Pseudosulfitobacter sp. DSM 107133: one gene and its partner. The protein of the gene in region 2 interacts with the protein of the main gene of each other region in a pairwise test. Links are inferred from orthologs where the notes say so. Each region holds a gene or a part of one and is shown on either strand. Other genes may lie near its edges. The genes, in order: DSM107133_RS10325 and DSM107133_RS09340.

What was found.
Region 1: the proteins of DSM107133_RS09340 (region 2) and DSM107133_RS10325 interact in binary tests that used the Escherichia coli proteins (3 or more experiments, as listed by UniProt). The link is inferred for Pseudosulfitobacter sp. DSM 107133 from one-to-one orthologs.

The regions. Positions count from the first base shown.
Region 1 is NZ_CP085154.1:2,095,453-2,098,770, reverse strand. What follows is about bases 148-3,146. They hold DSM107133_RS10325 (cysteine desulfurase), read left to right. Parts: upstream 148-1,036; coding sequence 1,037-2,257; downstream 2,258-3,146. Other genes in these bases: DSM107133_RS10330 (YIP1 family protein), read left to right, coding at 445-1,044; DSM107133_RS10335 (YIP1 family protein), read left to right, coding at 148-448. Outside these bases: more of DSM107133_RS10335, read left to right, coding at 1-147. UniProt on the Escherichia coli protein: Cysteine desulfurases mobilize the sulfur from L-cysteine to yield L-alanine, an essential step in sulfur metabolism for biosynthesis of a variety of sulfur-containing biomolecules.
Region 2 is NZ_CP085154.1:1,905,972-1,909,051, forward strand. Bases 207-2,967 are described here. They hold DSM107133_RS09340 (SufE family protein), read left to right. Parts: upstream 207-1,263; coding sequence 1,264-1,671; downstream 1,672-2,967. Other genes in these bases: rnd (ribonuclease D), read left to right, coding at 207-498; DSM107133_RS09335 (hypothetical protein), read right to left, coding at 599-1,090; DSM107133_RS09345 (DUF1638 domain-containing protein), read right to left, coding at 1,771-2,421; DSM107133_RS09350 (hypothetical protein), read left to right, coding at 2,528-2,967. Also shown: more of rnd, read left to right, coding at 1-206; more of DSM107133_RS09350, read left to right, coding at 2,968-3,019; DSM107133_RS09355 (hypothetical protein), read right to left, coding at 3,022-3,080. UniProt on the Escherichia coli protein: Participates in cysteine desulfuration mediated by SufS. Cysteine desulfuration mobilizes sulfur from L-cysteine to yield L-alanine and constitutes an essential step in sulfur metabolism for biosynthesis of a variety of sulfur-containing biomolecules.

The DNA of each region.
Region 1 (3,318 bases), 190 kb from region 2 along the record:
GCCGGCCGCGGTGATCCGCAAGCTGCTGGGGCAGGGCCCGCGTGAAGACCGTGCGCTGGTCTATGTGATGGCGGGCTGTCTGATCGTCTTTGTTGCGCAACTGCCGCGTCTGTCGCGCGAGGCGCATCTGACGGGGCAAGAGTTTGACATGCTGGTGGGCGGCGCGCTGCTCGCTTGGATATTCATCATGCCGCTGGTGCTTTATGTGCTGGCCTTTGTGGCGCGGCTGCTGGGCCGCGTTCTGGGCGGGCACGGCACCGGCTATGGCGCACGGCTGGCGCTGTTCTGGGCGGTTCTGGCCTCCAGTCCGGTGATATTGTTGCACGGTCTGGTTGCGGGCCTTATCGGTGCCGGTCCTGCTTTGACATCTGTCGGCGTTGTCTGGCTGTCGGTCTTTGGCTGGTTCTGGGTCGGCGGTTCTCTTGCTCAGGAAAGGGCACAGACATGAGCACGCGCGGATTCGACTGGACCGGCCTTGCCGTATTGTCCTTGCGCAGTCCACGGGATGCGGCGGCGGTTCTGATCGGCTGGCAACTGCCACGCAGCGTCATCTGGACGGCGCTGGCACTGGTCTGTTGCTGCAATGCGATTTTCGCCGGCCTGTCCGAAATGCTGTTTCCCGCGCCGGTCGGGATGATGCCGCCGGTCCTGTTGAACCCGCTGATGCTGTTCCTGCTGCTTACCGGGGGGCTGGTGGTGTCGGTCCACATCCTGCTGTGGGCTGGACGCGCTGTGGGCGGGCAGGGCGCGCTGGAAGATGTCGCAGTTGTGTTGACGTGGTTGCAGGCCCTGCGCGTGGTGGCACAGGTGATTTTGCTGGTGCTGTTGATTGTATCGCCCACGCTTGCCGGACTGTTTTCGATCACGGTGATGTTCATGGGGTTGTGGATCATGGCAAATTTCATCGCACAGGCCTTGTCGTTTGACACGGCCTGGAAGGCGTTCGGGCTGATGGTTGCCCTGACCGTCGGGTTTATGTTCGGGGTGATCGTGTTGCTGTTGATAACAGGTCTTGGAGCTTGGGGGCTTGATGCCAATGTATGATGTCGCAAAAATTCGGGCCGACTTTCCGATCCTGTCGCGCGAGGTGAACGGCAAGCCGCTGGTTTATCTCGACAACGGCGCCTCGGCGCAAAAACCGCAGGTGGTGATCGACGCGATCACCCAGGCCTATGGCCATGAATATGCCAACGTGCACCGCGGGCTGCATTACCTGTCGAACCTTGCCACCGACAAATACGAGGCGGTGCGCGCCACCATCGCGCGGTTCCTGAATGCGGGCTCCGAAGATGACATCATCTTCAATTCGGGCACGACCGAGGGGATCAACATGGTGGCCTACGGCTGGGCCATGCCGCGCCTTCAGGCGGGCGACGAGATCGTGCTGAGCGTCATGGAGCATCACGCGAACATCGTGCCCTGGCATTTCCTGCGCGAACGGCAGGGGGTTGTGTTGAAATGGGTCGATGTGGACAGCACCGGCGCACTGGACCCACAAGCGGTGATTGACGCCATCGGCCCCAAGACCAAACTGGTTGCCGTCACCCATATGTCCAACGTTCTGGGCACCCATGTGGACGTAAAAGCGATCTGTGCCGGTGCCCATGCCAAAGGCGTGCCTGTGCTGGTCGACGGCAGCCAGGCCGCTGTGCACATGCCGGTGGACGTGCAGGACCTCGGTGTCGATTTCTACGCGATCACCGGCCACAAGCTTTATGGCCCCTCCAGTTCGGGCGCGATCTATGTGCACCCCGACCGGATGGCCGAAATGCAACCCTTCATGGGCGGCGGCGACATGATCCGCGAGGTGACCAGGGACACGGTCACCTACAACGACCCGCCGATGAAGTTCGAGGCCGGCACCCCCGGCATCGTCCAGATGATCGGCCTTGGCGTGGCGCTGGATTACATGATGGGCCATGGCATGCAGGCCATTGCCGATCACGAGGCAACTTTGCGTGACTACGCCGTGCAACGCCTGGGCGGCCTGAACTGGTTGCAAGTGCAAGGCACCACACCGGACAAGGGCGCGATCTTCAGCTTCACCCTTGATGGCGCGGCCCATGCCCATGACGTGTCGACGATCCTTGACAAGAAGGGCGTCGCCGTGCGCGCGGGGCACCATTGTGCAGGCCCGCTGATGGAGCACCTTGGCCTCACCGCCAGCTGCCGCGCGTCCTTTGGCATGTACAACACCACAGCCGAAGTCGACGCATTGGTTGACGCCTTGGAACTGGCACACGACCTCTTCGCCTGATCCCATGCTTCTTTTGGCACCAAATATCCCGGGGGACGCCCGCAGGGCGGGGGGCTGGCCCCCGTCCACGAACTGCACCAGACAGGGCATTTAACAATTGCAGGCCATGCGCCGCAAAGCTATACCGCCCCAAGTGGACCATTAGCTCAGCTGGATAGAGCGCTGCCCTCCGAAGGCAGAGGCCAGAGGTTCGAATCCTCTATGGTCCGCCACTTTCACATCTCATGTCTTTGTTTTCGTTGTGTTGTATTGGATTTCGGGGTGTGCCGCCCCCTATATGATCCCCTGCGGCGTGTAGGACCTCATTTGAGCAAGCGGTCGGCAAACAAGTCGAAGCCTTTAGGACTTGAGCTTATGATCTCCGTCTGACTGACAGGACTCCGGTTGGCCCTTGGTCGGTCCTCTCTTCATCGCTCGCGGGTCCCTATGTTTCTCGTTGTGCGGGTACGTATTTTCGCGCCTGCAAGTGCAGTCGGGCGATACCGCTCACCTTTCGCCCATACGGCTCAAGCGATCCGAGCCATCTCGTTTGCCATCGCTACAACAGCCACATTCATGTGCGCGCCAGCTCATCGAGGCGGTCAGCGCATTGCGAAATCGGCGCATTTCGATCCTGCACCAAACGCAGGACCGTTCGTGCCCCATGGATGAACTGCTTGCGTAGATAACGATGGCCGTGCTTGGAGATTGCAATCAATCCTGGTGTGGCGCGCGTCGTGACCTGCTGTGGGATCAGGCCAAGCCGGGCAGATAGCTGCGATTTGGCGGGATGGCAGTTCACATTCCATAAGGACAGGCCTGACCAACGAAAGCGCGTCTTTTCAGTTCAAGCGGCAAGACTGGTACTGACCGATTGTATTCTGTGTTCAACGGTAACTTTGTGCCGCCCAGCGGACGCCCGGTCGGAATGTCCGCGATATATGTTGACTTGGGATGTCGGTATTAGGGTCCAGACCCTAAGTGCGCAGCTATGATACCTCAAGGGATCAGTTTGCACGAACTTCAGCATTTTTTGAAAAAACAGGCGTTTGTCGTGAAACTTTTCCGACGTACAGGCGTTA
Region 2 (3,080 bases):
CTGGCCGCATTCCGCGAAACCTATGCACAGGAACGCAACATCCCGCGCAACCGCGTCTACAAGGACGATGCGCTGGTCGAACTGGCCAGCAACAAGCCGCAAAACCTCGAAGAGCTGAACCGCGCCCGTCTGCTGCTGCGCGAAGCACGCCGGGGCGACATTGCCGATGGTATCCTTGAGGCGGTCAAACGTGGCGTGAACATGGCCGCCGACAGGCTGCCCAAACCCGACAACAGCCGTGAAAAGCTGCAAGTCAACCCGGCGCTGGCCGATCTGTTGCGGGTGTTGCTGAAGGCGAAAACCGAAAGCGCGGGCGTCGCCGCCAAGCTGATCGCGCCTGCGGCCGATCTGGATGCGATTGCGGCGGGGATGCGTGATGTGCAGGCGCTGAGCGGCTGGCGCAAAGAGGTCTTTGGCAACGATGCGCTGCGTCTGTGTGACGGCAAAATCGCCCTGGCGGCCAAAGGTCAGAACGTCAAGGTCGTTGAGCTGGATTGATCCCGCGCCATGGCGCGCCACTCTGCCCGTTTCTTTTGGCTGAAAATATCCCGGGGGAGCCCGAGAAGGGCGGGGGCAGCGCCCCCAAGCGGGTCGGAATCTAGCGGCGCGACGTCCGCGCATTGCGCGCACCGACCACGCGAATGGTGTGCACGCCACGCAATTGCTGCTCTGTCACCGCATGGGCGGCGGTCACAGTGCGCGTCGCTTCCGAGCCACCGGGGCGCGCATTCGCGGGCAGGCGGCCTTCCAGCCGGTAGGACAAGACGCCGTCCACCGCTTCGTCGTCATCATTCTCCGGCGTAAGTTGAACCTCGTACAACCCTTGCGCGGGCGACACACCCGAAGCGCGGATGATTGCACCACCCGGCACCCGTTCGATCACCAGATCGGACACGGTGTCAATCGGTTGACCCTGATACACCTGTTGCTCGGCACGCTTGCGTTGAAACAGGCCGGTTCCACCGGTGGGAATCAGCGGGTTGGTATTTGCCTTGGGGGCCGTCGTGACCGTTTCCGACCGTGAATTGCCAAACCAGTTGAACGGATTGACGCGGCTGTCACGGACGGCAGCACATCCGCCAAGAGTCATGGACGAGATCAAAAGAGCGGAAACTGTGAGACGCATATCAGACTGCCTGTTGTTTGGCCTGTGTTAGCCCATCAGGCCCGTATTGAAAAGCGTGTTGAAAAGCATCATGCGCGGGGGGTGGACCTTTGGCCAGAGGCGTCTTACCTCCGTGCTGCAATCAGAGAGGTATTTTCATGGCTCAAGCTGCCTTTGAAGAAATTGTTGAGGATTTCGAGTTTCTTGAAGATTGGGAAGACCGGTATCGCTATGTCATCGAACAGGGCAAGGCGATGGAGCCGCTGGACGCGGCGCTGAAAGTGCCTGCAACCAAGGTGGACGGCTGTGCCAGCCAGGTCTGGCTGCATCCGCAGATCGAGAGCGGGGTGTTCCGGTTTGACGGTGAAAGCGATGCGATGATCGTGAACGGTCTGATCGCGGTGCTGCGCAAGCTGTACAACGATGTGCCGGTAAGCGCGGTTCTGGACGTGGATGCGCGGGGCGAGCTGGAGCGGCTTGGGTTGAATGACCACCTTTCGGCGCAACGTTCGAACGGGTTGCGGGCGATGATCGAACGGATCAGGCAGGTCGCAAAGGCGGCGTAGGCGCGTGGCGTGATCGCGCGGGGTGATCGCGTGGCGTGAGCATGCAAAGATCGGGGGCGCTGCCCCCGGACCCCCGGGATATTCAGGGCCAAAAGAAACCTAGAGCTTGGCAAGCTGGGCGGTCAGGTCGCCGTAGCCTGTGTAGCGGCGTTCGAATGCCAGCCCCAGGCGGTCGGCGGCGGCGCGGGCTTTTTCGGTCAGGGCGGGATCTTCGGTTTGTGCCTGATAGACCAGTTTTTCGTAATTGCCGAAATACATGTCTCGAAGTTGCGGATGCCGGTCCAGACCCATCGGTTTGATGATGAAAGACTCGAACTGACGGACCAGAAAATCGGTCAGGTAGAAAGTTGTGATTTCACTTTCACTTTGCTTCGTAAAACGTTCATTTCCTTCAAAAAAGCTATAACAGTGCGGCCCGGGAACCATCTCGACGCCCATCTCGGTGCAGGCGGCTTGCAACTGGCCGCCGGTTCCGCAATCAGCATAGACGACAAAGATGCTGTCATAGGCATCGCGATGTTTGGCAACGCTTTCACGCACGGCGTCCGTGATCTTGTCGGGGTAAAGGTGATATTTCGCAGGCAGACAGGTCAGATCCATATGTGTCCAGCCGTTTGCCTTTTTCAGGTCAAGGATTTCGCGCGCCAATGCACCGCAGGCGATCAGCAGGATGCGGCCTGTGCCGACGGGGACGAGGCCCTCTTCGGTCAGCTGGTCAAGGTCGGGAAGGGTGTCGACGGGGTTTGTCACAATTCTAACCAATGCGTGTAGGGCATGTCACCGTCATTGCATGGTGACACATATGCAGCCTTAGTGAAGCTGTCAGATACGACATTTCAGACAAGGATGAAACACAATGTCAATTTACTCTCAAAAAGCCGCTGTGAACACGGCCACGTTGGGGCTGATGTTTATTTCTGGTTGTTTCGCAACGATGGCCTTTGATCTGTGGGGGCAGGTGATTAGCCCCGGTCTGGGTTTTGCGAACCTGTCACCACACGGGTTGGCCAAAAGCCTGTTTGGCGCTCTGGGGCTGCCGAACGGGGATTTTGCGGGCTATTTCATGCATTTCTATCTGGTGGGTCTGATCGGTTATCCCGTGGGCTGGTTGTTCATCTTCAAGCCGGTCTGGGATCGGGTGATCGGGCGCGGCCTGCCTTGGATCGTGCCCGCCGCGGTCTATGGTTTCGGCCTGTGGGTCTTTGCCATTGGCGGGATCACGGCAATCGCAGGTCTGCCGTTTTTCCTGAACTTCACCGGGATCACCTGGGTCGCGCTGGTGGGACACGTTCTGTATGGCATCGTCATGGTGGCGGTGATGGTCTGGCTGACCCGCTCCAGGGTCTGATCCTAAGGGTCCTTGGTCCGGTCGCGCAGCAGCCGGACCAGCACAAAGGCCAGCAAAGCCA